DNA from 4 places in the Mesorhizobium sp. WSM4846 genome. Region 2 is predicted to be linked to each of the others. Evidence: predicted binding sites of a transcription regulator. Region 2 holds the regulator's gene; each other region holds the start of a gene.
The links. Region 2 encodes LexA, which represses DNA repair genes until DNA is damaged. Its sites were predicted from a motif close to TGTTCNNNNTGTGTTCNG; they were not measured.
Positions count from the first base shown of each region.

Region 1 (3,208 bases), on a different contig from region 2:
CGATCTGGACAAGACCAGTATTTGTCACTGCATCGATTGCCAGCAGCTGACCGGAACAGCGTTTCGGGTGACCGTGCCGGCGCCGGAGGAGCACTACCGGATCACCAGAGGCACGCCGAAGATCTACATCAAGACCGCAGCGAGCGGCGCCAGGCGCGCCCAGGCCTTTTGCGGCGAGTGCGGTACGCACCTCTATGCCACGTCGGTCGGCGACGGGCCGAAAGTCTACGGCATCAGGGTCGGCACGGCGCGGCAGCGCGAACAACTGATCCCGAGAAAACAGATCTGGCACCGCTCGGCGCTGCCTTGGCTGCCGGAGTTCGAAGGCACGACGATCGTCGAGGAGCAGTAGCCTCTCAGTCGTCGCCTTCGACGACCCTTAGCCGCAGTTGGCCGGTCTTGGAATCGGCGACGCGCGCACCCGCTTCGGTCTTCGCGCTGCCCCATCCGGCGTCGCCCTCCGTCGGCTGCGCCCCGAACTCCAGCGCCTCGATCTTTTGGCCGCGCTTGGTCACCTTAGACGTCGAGACGAGGATATCGTCGATATCCTTGGCCGACTGGCCGAAATGGCTCTGCAGCTTGCGCACCCGCTCGTCGAGGCGCGAGACATCCTCCATCAGCCGGATGACTTCGCCCTGGATCAAATGCGCCTGCTCGCGCATGCGGGCGTCCTTGAGAATCGCCTGGATGACCTGGATCGACAGCATCAGCAGCGACGGCGAGACGATGACGATGCGGGCGCGGTGCGCCTTGTGGACAATCCCCTCGAAATTCTCGTGGATCTCGGCGAATACCGATTCCGACGGCACGAACATGAAGGCGGTGTCCTGCGTCTCGCCCTGGATCAGGTATTTGTCGGAAATATCGCGGACATGCACCTCGATGTCGCGCCGGAACGCTTGTGCTGCGACCTTCTGCAAATCGACGCCTTCGGCGGCACGGATGGCGTTCCAGGCTTCCAGCGGAAACTTGGCGTCGATGGCAAGTGCGGGCGCCCCATTCGGCATCTTCACCAGGCAGTCGGGCCGGCTGCCGTTCGACAGGGTCGCCTGGAATTCATAGGCGCCGTGCGGCAGGCCGTCGGCGACGATCGCCTCCATGCGCGACTGGCCGAAGGCGCCGCGCGTCTGCTTGTTGGAGAGGATTGCCTGAAGTTGCACGACCTGGCTGGCGAGCGACTGGATGTTGCCTTGCGCTATATCGATGACCGCCAGCCGCTCCTGCAGTTTGGCGAGGCTTTCATGCGTCGATTTCGTCTGCTCGGTCATGGTCTGGCCGAGACGGCCGGTCATCGCGTCGAGACGCTGGCCGATCGACTGCGTGAGTTCGGCCTGCCGCGCCCCGAACACTTCGGCGATCGCGCCCATGCGGCCCTGCATCTCGGCCTGGCTTGCCAGGATGCCGGCCATCCGCGCCTCGGCGTCGCGGGCGTGGTCGGCGGCTTCCGCGGCAGCCACCGCACGCGCCTTGGCCGAGCGCCAGAGCGCGACGACGAGCGCCACGAACAGGCCCAGGAACAGGACCGCGCCGAATGCCAGCGCGTGGCCGAGCGTGATCGTGGTGGCGCCGAGCCGGGCGATCGGTTCGGACAGGATGGTGGTCAGGTCGTTCATATCGGACAGCATAGATGATTCGGCCTGACGACACAGATCAAAAGGTGAACGCCGCTGCAAATGCCCCGGTTGACGCTTTTCGTGCGAGGTCTTAGGTGAGACGCCATGTCGATCAAGCCGCTCATCATCCTTCCCGATCCCGTCCTGCGCCAGGTTTCGAAACCGGTTGAGCGCATCGACGGCGCTTTGCGCAAACTGGCCGATGACATGCTGGACACAATGTATGATGCGCCGGGCATCGGTCTGGCGGCGATCCAGGTCGGCGAACCGCTGCGCATGCTGGTGATCGACCTCGCCAAGGAAGACGAGCCGCCGGCGCCGCATGTTTTCATCAATCCCGAGATTCTTGAGAGCGCCGATCAGCGCTCGGTCTACGAGGAGGGGTGCCTGTCGATCCCCGATTACTATGCCGAGGTCGAGCGCCCTGCCGCCGTGCGGGTGAAATATCTCGATCGCGACGGCAAGCTGCAGGAGATCGAGGCCGAAGGGCTGATGGCGACTTGCCTGCAGCACGAAATCGACCATCTCAACGGCGTTCTGTTCATCGACCACATCTCGAAGCTGAAGCGCGACATGGTGGTGAAGAAGTTCAAGAAGTTCGCCAGGGACAAACCATCAGGCAGCAAGGCGCCGGGCAAGTTAGTGGGATAGGGCGATACTCGCGCAGTTTGATGCTGAACCTTTCGAAGATGTTGGCGGGACCCCTGTTCCAGATCAGGAAATGGAGACGCCGATGAGCGACATGCTGATCAGAAATATTCCCGAACCCTTGAAGCGGGAAATCGAGCAGGCGGCGCGTAAGAGCGGCCAGAGCCTGTCGGGCAAGGCGATAGCTCTTCTGCGCGAAGGCATGGTCGCCGAAAGGCAAGCCAGGCTGGAGCCGGGTCTTTCGGCATGGGACGCCATTCGCGCGACTTTCGCTGCTGAAAACGCAATTGGCGATGAATTCGCCAAGATCATGGACGAAATCGAAGCAGAAAGGAAACGCGACTTCGGTCGCCGACCCGCAAAGTTCGCGACTTCGACTGAGCCGACTTAACGGCCAGACGAAGACCGGACCCGGAACAAAATGCCCTTGCGCGTCATCTTCATGGGTACGCCCGAATTCTCGGTGCCGACGCTGCGGGCGATCGCGGATGCCGGACATGAGATTGGAGCCGTCTACACTCAGCCGCCGCGCGCCGCCGGTCGCCGCGGGCTGGAACTGACGCCGTCGCCGGTGCAGCGCGAGGCCGAGCGGCTGGGCCTCGAGGTGCGGACGCCGGTGTCGCTGAAGAACGAGACCGAGCAGCAGGCGTTCCGCGCCTTGCGGGCCGATGTCGCCGTCGTCGTCGCCTATGGATTGCTGTTGCCCAAACCCATTCTCGAGGCGCCGCGGCTCGGCTGCCTCAATGGTCACGCGTCGTTGTTGCCACGCTGGCGCGGCGCCGCCCCTATCCAGCGCGCCATCATGGCCGGCGATACCGAGACAGGCATGATGGTGATGCGGATGGAAGAGGGCCTGGACACCGGCCCGGTGGCGATGGCCGAAAAATGCGCCATCGGCCCCGATATGACGGCCGGCGAACTGCATGATCGGCTGATGCACATTGGCG
Region 1 covers NZ_JBVVPZ010000074.1:1,931-5,138, reverse strand. The annotation lists gene AC0L15_RS32300 (GFA family protein) at 1-352, shown strand, start outside; gene AC0L15_RS32295 (DNA recombination protein RmuC) at 357-1,613, opposite strand; gene def (peptide deformylase) at 1,719-2,264, shown strand; gene AC0L15_RS32285 (plasmid stabilization protein) at 2,347-2,652, shown strand; gene fmt (methionyl-tRNA formyltransferase) at 2,683-3,208, shown strand, end outside.
Region 1: a site for LexA is predicted at 1,647-1,664, ahead of AC0L15_RS32295 (DNA recombination protein RmuC). Genes of this name have one in related genera too.

Region 2 (3,208 bases):
CGCGTCACCGGAAAGACCGGCGTCGAGATGGAAGCGCTGACCGCCGTCTCGGTCGCCTGCCTGACCATCTATGATATGGCCAAGGCGGTCGATCGCGGCATGGCGATCTCCGGCATCAGGCTGGTGGAAAAGACCGGCGGCAAATCCGGCGACTACAAGGCGGATGCCCAGGGGGCAGGCCAATAATGGCGCTGCTTGCGGTCGCCGAGGCGCTCGAGCGCCTGCTTGCGGATGCTGCGCCCTTGCAGGCTGAAAGCGTCGCCCTGATGGACGCCGCCGACCGCGTGCTGGCGGGGCCGCTCATGGCGCTCCGCACCCAGCCGCCATTCAACGCGTCGGCCATGGACGGCTATGCCGTGCGGGCCGACGATGTCGCGTCCGTGCCCGCGAGACTTTCGGTGATCGGCATGGCGCCGGCCGGACGCGGCTTTGCCGGGACAGTCGGCCCGGCGCAGGCCGTGCGCATCTTCACCGGCGCGCCGCTTCCCGCAGGCGCCGACACCATTGTCATCCAGGAGAATGTCCGCGACCTCGGCGGCGGCATGATCGAAGTGACCGCGCCGACGGTTGAAGGCCGCAACATCCGCCGCCTCGGGCTCGATTTCTCGAAGGGCGACTTGCTGCTGGAGAAAGGCCGCCTGCTTGATCCGGCGGCATTGTCGCTGGCGGCGTCGGCCAACCATCAGCAGGTCAGCGTGGTGAAACGGCCGCTGGTCGCCATCATCGCTACCGGCGACGAATTGCTGCCGCCGGGCAGCGACCTTGGCCCCGACCAGATCATCTCCTCCAATGCCTATGGCGTCGCCGCCGCGGCCCGCTTGGTCGGCGCCAGCGCACTCGATCTCGGTATCGCCGCCGACCGCAAGGAGGCGATCGCCGCGCTGGTGACGAAAGCCGTCGACGCAGGCGCCGAAATCATCGTCACGCTGGGCGGCGCCTCGGTCGGTGACCACGACCTCGTCCATGACGTGCTGACCGGTGAAGGCATGGCGCTCGATTTCTGGAAAATCGCCATGCGGCCCGGCAAGCCACTGATGTTCGGGCGGCTGGGCGACATCCGCTGCATCGGCCTGCCCGGCAATCCGGTGGCCAGCCTGGTCTGCACGCAACTCTTTCTGAAGCCGCTGCTGGCGCGGCTCGGCGGCCGCGCTTTTCGCCAGGACATGCGTCAGGCGCGGCTTGGCGCCGCCATGCCGGCCAACGATCTCAGACAGGACTATGTACGCGCGGTGGTGAAGGAAGAAGCCGGCACGCTTGAGGCAACGCCGTTCAGTATCCAGGATTCCTCGATGCTCAGAATGCTGGCCGACGCCAACGGACTGGTCGTGCGCGAGCCATTCGCTCCCGCGGCCGCAGCGGGCACCGCCTGCAGCGTGCTGATGCTACGCTGAACAAAGCGTCAACACATTCATTAAACTTTAAATGGTTGCGGAACACAACTGGAACAGATAGTGTTTGTTCTGGGTTTGTTTTTCTGATTCTGTTGGGGGTCGCGATGCTGACACGCAAACAACATGAACTGCTGATGTTCATCCACGAGCGGCTGAAGGAAAGCGGCATTCCGCCCTCGTTCGACGAGATGAAGGAAGCGCTCGACCTCGCCTCCAAATCGGGGATCCACCGGCTGATCACGGCGCTGGAGGAACGCGGTTTCATTCGCCGCCTGCCCAACCGCGCCCGCGCGCTGGAGGTGCTGCGCCTGCCCGATTCGATCGCGCCGGGCCTCAATGCGGCGCGCAAATTCTCGCCGAGCGTCATTCAAGGCAGCCTTGGGCAAGGCGGCCTTGGACAGGGCGGCCTCGGACGGCAGATCAAGCCGGCGCCTTCGCGCATGCGTGCGGCCGGCAATGACGACGACGTCGTTGCCACTGTCTCCATACCGGTGATGGGCCGCATCGCTGCCGGTGTGCCGATCGACGCCATCCAGCACCAGACGCATTCGATCTCGGTGCCACCGGACATGATCACCGGCGGCACGCACTACGCGCTGGAGGTCAAGGGAGATTCGATGATCGAGGCCGGCATCTTCGACGGCGACACGGTCATCATCCGCAACGCCGACACCGCCCAGCCTGGCGAGATCATTGTCGCTCTGGTCGACGAGGAGGAAGCGACGCTGAAGCGTTTCCGCCGCAAAGGTGCCTCGATCGCACTGGAAGCCGCCAATCCGGCCTACGAGACGCGCATCTTCGGGCCGGACCGGGTCAAGGTGCAGGGCAAGCTCGTCGGACTGATCCGGCGTTACTGAACGGCAGGCTTCCTGGGTTTCTCGGCCCTGCGGTATGGCGGCAGGCCCCTCGCCTCGCGCGAAAACCGCCGCTGCTCATGCCAAGGCCTATATGGCTGTCTGACGGCAAAACGGATTTCTGCGGGCGTCGTCGCCGATAGCGGATCGAAGAAGACGGCGGCACTGCCCATGCGAGCGAGCTGCCGTTTGGTGACGACGAGAACCAGCGGGTTGCGGCAGGGTTTGTAATAGGCTGTGGCATCGTCGATGACGATCAAATCCGCAAAGGCACAGGCCGGCCGCGCGGTTTTACGGTTGTCGGCGAGCGCGATGAGCGCGCCGGACGGATGCCGGGCCAGGCATAGGCCGGCAGTGCAGGTGAAAGGCGCTCCCGGCGGCAGGTCGGCCGGATCGGCGATGTCGAACCGCACATCTCCTTTTTCGAATGTCTCCGGCTCGACGATCGTTGTTGAAACCAGCGCATGTTTCCAGTTGTCGGTGGTGAATTCGTTCGAACGCACCCGGTTGACGGCAAGTTCGCCGCCGCCGATCGGCAGTGCCACCAGATGCGCATCCTCCGAGATCAGCACGTCGGGGGTGCGCGTCTCGGAAATCGTCAGCAGGCCGGCGAGCGCAAAGGGAAGTGCCGCAAGCCGCAGCCACGTCGTCGCCATCGTGGATATGACCAGGGCGACCGTCACCAGCAGAACCGATTGCAACGAAATCAGGCCGACTGCATCGACCGGCGAACGCTCCGAGATCCATCCCGAAATTGCAATCATCGCCGTCAGGCCCTTGCCCATCATGTAGAGGAAAGGGCCGTCGAGGCCGAAAGGCATTGCCAAGGCGCTGAGGACGGCCAGGAACATGACGATCGTGACGATCGGCATGACCGCCAGATTGGCGAACAGGCTGAGCGGCGAGACGCGCTGGAAGTGCCAGATGGCGAAGAGCGCGGTGGCGCTGCCGGCAATGATGGAG
Region 2 covers NZ_JBVVPZ010000015.1:14,720-17,927, reverse strand. The annotation lists gene moaC (cyclic pyranopterin monophosphate synthase MoaC) at 1-186, shown strand, start outside; gene AC0L15_RS14810 (molybdopterin molybdotransferase MoeA) at 186-1,391, shown strand; gene lexA (transcriptional repressor LexA) at 1,496-2,248, shown strand; gene AC0L15_RS14800 (ComEC/Rec2 family competence protein) at 2,242-3,208, opposite strand, start outside.

Region 3 (3,208 bases), on a different contig from region 2:
GTCGCCGGCCTGTTGCTTTCAGACCTGATTCTGAAGGAGGAAAGTCCCTGGCGCGAACTCTACGAGCCGTCGCGCAAGACGGCAGGCGCGATCGGCGATTACCTGTCGGAGAATGCGACGGCGATCAAGAGTTTTGCCGAATATATCGCGCCTGGCGAGATCGATTCCGTCGATAAGCTGCGACCGGGAGAAGGTGCCATCGTCCGCGAAGGGCTCAGCAAGATCGCCGCATTTCGCGATGACGACGGCACGCTCTACAAGCGCTCGGCCGCATGCACGCATATCGGCTGCCATGTACACTGGAACTCCCTCGAGCGCTGCTGGGACTGCCCCTGCCACGGCTCGCATTTTGCAATCGATGGCACGGCTTTGAACGGACCGGCGGTGGCGCCGCTGGGAGGGCAGTAGGGCAGTAGGGCAGTAGGGCAGTAGGGCAGTAGGGCAGTAGGGCAGTAGGGCAGTAGGGCAGTAGGGGCCAATTTCCCTATTCCCCTACTCCCCTACTCCCTTACAGTTCCTTTTCGGCCAGCTCGCGAAACGCGTCGGGGACCGAGCGCGATTGCCCGAGGGTGACCGAGGCATAGCCGACCGCCTCCCAGCCAAAACGGTCGCGGATCTTGTCGATGGCGCGGTCGACGGTCCAGCGTGCCGCGCCCTTGCTGGTGCCGGGGCGGCGGCTGTCGTCGTCGAGGCCGAGCGGCAGTTCCAGCTGCAGGGCCGGTTGCTTTTCCAGATGCGACACGGCGATCGCCAGCAGCGAGATGGTCTTTTCGTGCGGATGATCGACAAGCACCTTGCGCACCAGCGTCTCGGCGATCTCGGCCAGCATCGCGGTTGCCGAAATCGGCTGGTCGAGCGTGATCGAGCGCGTCACCGAGCGCAGATCGGCAAAGCGGACGCGGACCGTCACCGTGCGGCCGGGCCGCGATTTCGCCCGCAGCCTGGTGGCGACCCTATCGGCCAGATGCAGCAGGGTGGGAACGAAGATTTTTGCCTCGGCCGGCTTCCTGCCGAGTGCCGATTGCGCGCCGGCCGATCGCGCCCGGCGCTGCGTCTCGACTTTGCGCGGATCGCGGTTCCAGGCCAGCGCGTTGAGTTTTTCGCCCGCCGCCGGGCCGAGCAGACGCTCCAGCGCCCCACCATTGGTCTTCGCCAACTCGCCGATGGTGCGCACACCTATGCCGGCGAGCCGCTCCCTGGTGACCGGACCGACGCCCCACATCAGCTCGACCGGCAGATCGTGAAGGAACTCCAACTCGTGGCGCGGATCGACCACCACCAGCCCGTCGGGTTTGGCCACCTGCGAGGCGATCTTGGCCAGGTGCTTGGTGCGCGCCACGCCGACCGAGATCGGCAAGCCAAGCTCGGCCCGCACGCGGCGGCGGATGGTTGTCGCGATCTCGGCCGGCGGGCCGAACAGATGGGTGCAGCCGGCGACGTCGGCAAAGGCCTCGTCGATGGAGATCCGCTCGACCACCGGCGTGAAATCGCCGAGCACTTGAATAGCCGCATCGCCGAGCCGCTGATAATCCTTGAAATGGCCGCCGACGAAAATCAGCCCTGGGCAGAGTTCCCGCGCGAGCCGCCCCGGCATGCCGCCACGCACGCCAAAAGCCTTGGCCTCGTAGGACGCGGCAAGCACGACGCCGCCGCCGACGGCGATCGGCATGCCGCGCAGGGCGGGGTCGAGCAACTGTTCGACCGAGGCATAGAAGGCGTCCAGATCAGCGTGGAGGATGTTGGCGTCCATCCGGCCCGTCCGCCCGCGGCGGTTCGAACGCCGCATTATCTTGAGGGTGGGTTTTTGTGGAACATAAAGAGAACAAATGGGGCGGATTGTCAAGGAGTATGGAGGGCAGGGCGCAGGGCAATCGCTTCAGGTTTGCGCTGCCCCTCATCGCCCTGCCGGGCACTTCTCCCCGTATAGGGACGTATGGCGACGGGGGGGAAGGGACGCTCTCATGGATGGTTTCGCCAATCTCCAGCGTTGCAGAAACGGGTGCCGACGCTGCGGCCAGCACCTTCGACCGTCACTATACGGGGAGAAGGTGCCGGCAGGCGGATGAGGGCCAGCGCCGACTTCGGCAATCAGCCGATCGAGCGCTACAACCCCATCTTATAGCCGAGATGGCTGGCGGTGAAACCGAGGGCCTCGTAGAAAGCGTGCGCCTTCTGTCGGCTCTTGTCGGTCGTGAGCTGAACGAAGCTGCAGTTGCGCGAACGGCATTCCGCAACCGCCCATTCGATCATCTGCTTGCCGACGCCGCGAGACCGCCATTGCCGCGCGACGCGAACGCCTTCGATCTGTCCGCGCCAGGCGCCTTTCCTCGATATCCCTGGAATGAAGCTGAGCTGCAGGGTTCCGACCACCTGTCCGGCTTCCACGGCCACGGCCACGGCCAGCAGCTGGTTGGGATCGGCATCGATTGCTCGGAAGGCATCGAGGTAGGACGGCACGAGCGGCGTCGACGGGTCTTCGCGGCCGGCGCCGAGCGCGTCGTCGGCGAGCAGTGCGACAATTGCCGGCAGATCGGGCGCTTGCGCGCGACGGAATTTGATCTCGCTCATCGAGTGGACATACGGTTTGGATTTGGTGACGGCAAGTGCGGTCCAGCCATGCGCGACAGGCGCGTCGTGGTGCGGGGCGACCGGCGCCAGGCATTCGCGGCGCCGGCCTCGCCGACCTCCACCTTACGCCGCCTGCCGTGACCAGAGGCGGTGGCTGTAGCGGCGGAAGAAGCGCGCCAGCAGGATCTGCTGCCTGGCGCGGGCGAGATCGGCGCCGCGCCTTTCCTGGCGCCAGCGCGGCATGTTGCGATAACAGGCAATGAAGCGGGCGGCGTCCTCGAGCGCCTCCTCGGCCGATTGCGCCGGGCGGATCGCCGCCAGGAACAAGGCCTCGCCGAGCTTCAGCCGGTCGACCAGCGCCTTGCGCTGGCCATGGCCGAGGCGCGCCCGGCCGATGCCGTCGAGGCGGATAGCGGCGAATGCGGCGAGCATGGCCGGGCTGTCGCCGCTATAGCCGCAATCGCGGGCGAACTGGGCGGAGAGGGCGTCCATTTTCGTCTCCTTGGCTGGCGGCGGCGCGACGGAGACCCGGTCCCGCCGCCCATTCATCTGGGATATCACATGGAAGCATAACTCAAAAATTGGCACAAGTTAAACTTTTTCACGGGTTGAGCGGAACCGACTCGACTCTTCGGGAAAA
Region 3 covers NZ_JBVVPZ010000067.1:15,047-18,254, forward strand. The annotation lists gene AC0L15_RS31685 (FAD-dependent oxidoreductase) at 1-408, shown strand, start outside; gene dinB (DNA polymerase IV) at 509-1,750, opposite strand; gene AC0L15_RS31695 (GNAT family N-acetyltransferase) at 2,104-2,568, opposite strand; gene AC0L15_RS31700 (hypothetical protein) at 2,692-3,060, opposite strand.
Region 3: a site for LexA is predicted at 1,808-1,825, ahead of dinB (DNA polymerase IV). Genes of this name have one in related genera too.

Region 4 (3,208 bases), on a different contig from region 2:
TCCAGCACTTCCGTCTCGGCGAATTCCGCGCGTTCCTGGATGAAGCGGAAGCGGGCTTCCGGCTTGGTGCCCATCAGCGCGTCGACCGCATCCTTGGTCGCCGCCTCGGCGTCGATCACATCGACCCTGAGCAGCGTGCGCTTTCTCGGGTCCATGGTGGTTTCCTTGAGCTGGGCGGCCATCATTTCGCCCAACCCCTTGAAGCGGCCGATTTCGACCTTGCCGCGCCCGGTGAACTCGGTGCGCAGAAGTTCTTCCTTATGCGCATCGTCGCGGGCATAAGCGACCTTGCCGCCCTGGCGGATCGAGTAGAGCGGCGGCACCGCCAGGTAGAGATGGCCGTCGCGGACCAGGCTCGGCATCTCCTGATAGAAGAAGGTGATCAGCAGCGAAGCGATGTGGGCGCCGTCGACGTCGGCGTCGGTCATGATGATAACCCGGTCGTAGCGCAGATCCTGATCGCGGTATTTTGACCGCGTGCCACAGCCAAGCGCCTGGATCAGGTCGGAAATCTGCTGGTTGGCAGCCAGCTTGTCGTTGCCGGCGCTGGCGACGTTGAGAATCTTGCCGCGTAGCGGCAGCACTGCCTGGCTGGCGCGGTCGCGCGCCTGTTTCGCCGAGCCGCCGGCCGAATCGCCCTCGACGATGAAGAGTTCGGCGCCGGCCGCGGCATTCTGCGTGCAGTCGGCGAGCTTGCCGGGCAGCCGCAGCTTGCGCACCGCGCTCTTGCGCGAGACTTCCTTTTCCTGGCGGCGGCGAACCCGCTCGTCAGCACGCGCGATCACCCATTCGAGCAGCTTCGAAGCTTCCTGCGGGTTGTCGGCCAGCCAGTGATCGAAGGGGTCGCGGATCGCGGCCTCGACGATCCTGATCGCTTCGATCGTCGCCAGCCTGTCCTTGGTCTGGCCGACGAATTCCGGCTCGCGGATGAACACCGACAGCATGCCCGCCGCCGAGATCATGACGTCTTCCGAGGTGACGATCGAAGCACGCTTGTTGCCGACCAGCTCGGCATAAGCGCGCAGGCCGCGGGTCAAGACGTTGCGGAAGCCGGCCTCGTGGGTGCCGCCTTCGCCGGTCGGAATGGTGTTGCAGTAGGAATTGAGGAACCCGTCGCCGCCGAACCAGGTCACCGCCCATTCGAGCGAGCCGTGGCCGCCTTGCCTGTCGCTTTTGCCGGCAAAGATTTCGCGGGTGACCTGGAATTCGTCGCCGAGCGAGGCTTTCAGATAGTCCTTGAGGCCACCGGGAAAATGGAACTCGGCCTTGGCCGGCGTCGTGTCCTTCTCCTTGATCAGCGACGGGTCGCAGGTCCAGCGGATCTCGACGCCGCCGAACAGATAGGCCTTCGAGCGCGTCATCCGATAGAGCCGCGCCGGCTCGAAAGCAGCACCCTTGCCGAAGATCTGCTCGTCGGGATGAAAGCGTATCCTGGTGCCGCGCCGGTTATGCACCTCGCCGAGCTGTTCCAGGCCGGTCACCGGAACGCCGCGCGAAAAGCGCTGGCGATAGAGCTGGCGGCCGCGCGCGACCTCGACCTCGAGATGGTCCGACAGCGCGTTGACGACGGAGACGCCGACGCCGTGCAGGCCGCCCGAGGTTTCGTAGACCTTGCTGTCGAACTTGCCGCCGGAATGCAGCGTCGTCATGATGACTTCGAGCGCCGGCTTCTTGAATTTCGGATGCGGATCGACCGGAATGCCGCGGCCATTGTCGGTCACCGCCAGATATCCGTCGGCCGAAAGCTCGACATCGATGAAAGTCGCGTGGCCGGCGACCGCCTCGTCCATCGAATTGTCGATGACCTCGGCGAACAAATGGTGCATCGCCTTGTCGTCGGTGCCGCCGATATACATGCCGGGCCGCCGCCGCACCGGCTCCAGCCCTTCCAGAACCTCGATGTCGGCGGCACTGTAGCTCTCGCTGCCGTCGCGGGATGCCGGGCGCTTCGCCGCCTGCACCAGCGGGTCGGCCGGGCGTGCGGTGGCGCGAACCGGTTGCGGCTGCTTGTCCAGATTGCCGAAAAGATCGTTGCTGTCGTTCATGCTGGTCCTGGATTGCGATGCTGCGAATCACCACCCGATACTGCCACGCTTTTTGCGGGCAGGCGACGGAGGTTCCCGTTACGTTCGAGGATAGAGCCTCTTACTGCAAAACCATTCGACAACCAAGCGGCGGAAATGGGCCGAGGGCATCGACGCTTTGTAAACCTTGTCCGGAGGTTACGCCGGAAGGTTGGCCGAAAAAGGGTATTCGCGGATTGCTGCTGACCTAGAATGCGGCAGAACCCGAGAAGAGGCTGTCGCTTACGCATGTTGGATTACAGTTCGCTCCTGCTTGCGGCAGCGCTGTCGGGCACGTGCCTCAGCATCACCCTGTTTGCGATCTGGTGCACCGCGCCTCAGGCACGCTTTGTGCTGACGGTGGCGTGCGGCATTCTCGTGCTCGTCGCACATGTGGTCTTGTTCTGGCACTATGCCAAGCATCCCAGCCCCTGGCTTTGCCAGATTGTACTTGCGCTTCTCAGCCTGGGCCTTCTGACCCTCTGCCTGTCGGCCATGCAGTATCTCGGCGTCCACGACTACAGGCGCGCCATCTTGCCGACCCTGGCTGCGATGGCGGTTTGCGCAGGCGCGACGTCGCTGGGCTTTGACGGCGTCGGCTTCATCGTCACCTACGCGACGGTAACGGCGCTGCTCTCGCTTATCGGGGTGATGTTCTGGATCAAAGGTGGTCATGATCGCCGGATATTGCTGGTCGTTTCGTTCCTGAGCGGCGTCTGTGCGCTGTCCTTCGGACTTTGCGGCGCGGTCCTGCTGGTCAAGGGCCAATGGGTGCTCGGGGTTGCGCCCGACAACTGGGCCGAACGGTTGAATTCCGCCGTGGCGGTCGCCTGCATGACGGGGCTCGGCGCATTGACGCTCTCCCTGCATCATTTGCAGGCGCAGATCGAACTGAAGGCCGAGACCATGACCGACCCATTGACCGGGCTGATGAACCGGCGGGCGTTAACGGCATTCTACGGTGAGCGGGTTTTCGGCCCATTCATGTCTGTCGCCATGTTCGACCTCGACCATTTCAAGAAGACGAACGATGTATTCGGTCATCCGGTCGGCGATCAGGTTCTGCGCCGCTTCGCCGCTGTCATCAGAAAATACTCCAGGACCGGCGTCGACGCCTTCCGGCTGGGTGGCGAGGAATTCGTGCT
Region 4 covers NZ_JBVVPZ010000030.1:23,456-26,663, reverse strand. The annotation lists gene parE (DNA topoisomerase IV subunit B) at 1-2,045, opposite strand, end outside; gene AC0L15_RS22585 (GGDEF domain-containing protein) at 2,313-3,208, shown strand, end outside.
Region 4: a site for LexA is predicted at 2,116-2,133, ahead of parE (DNA topoisomerase IV subunit B). Genes of this name have one in related genera too.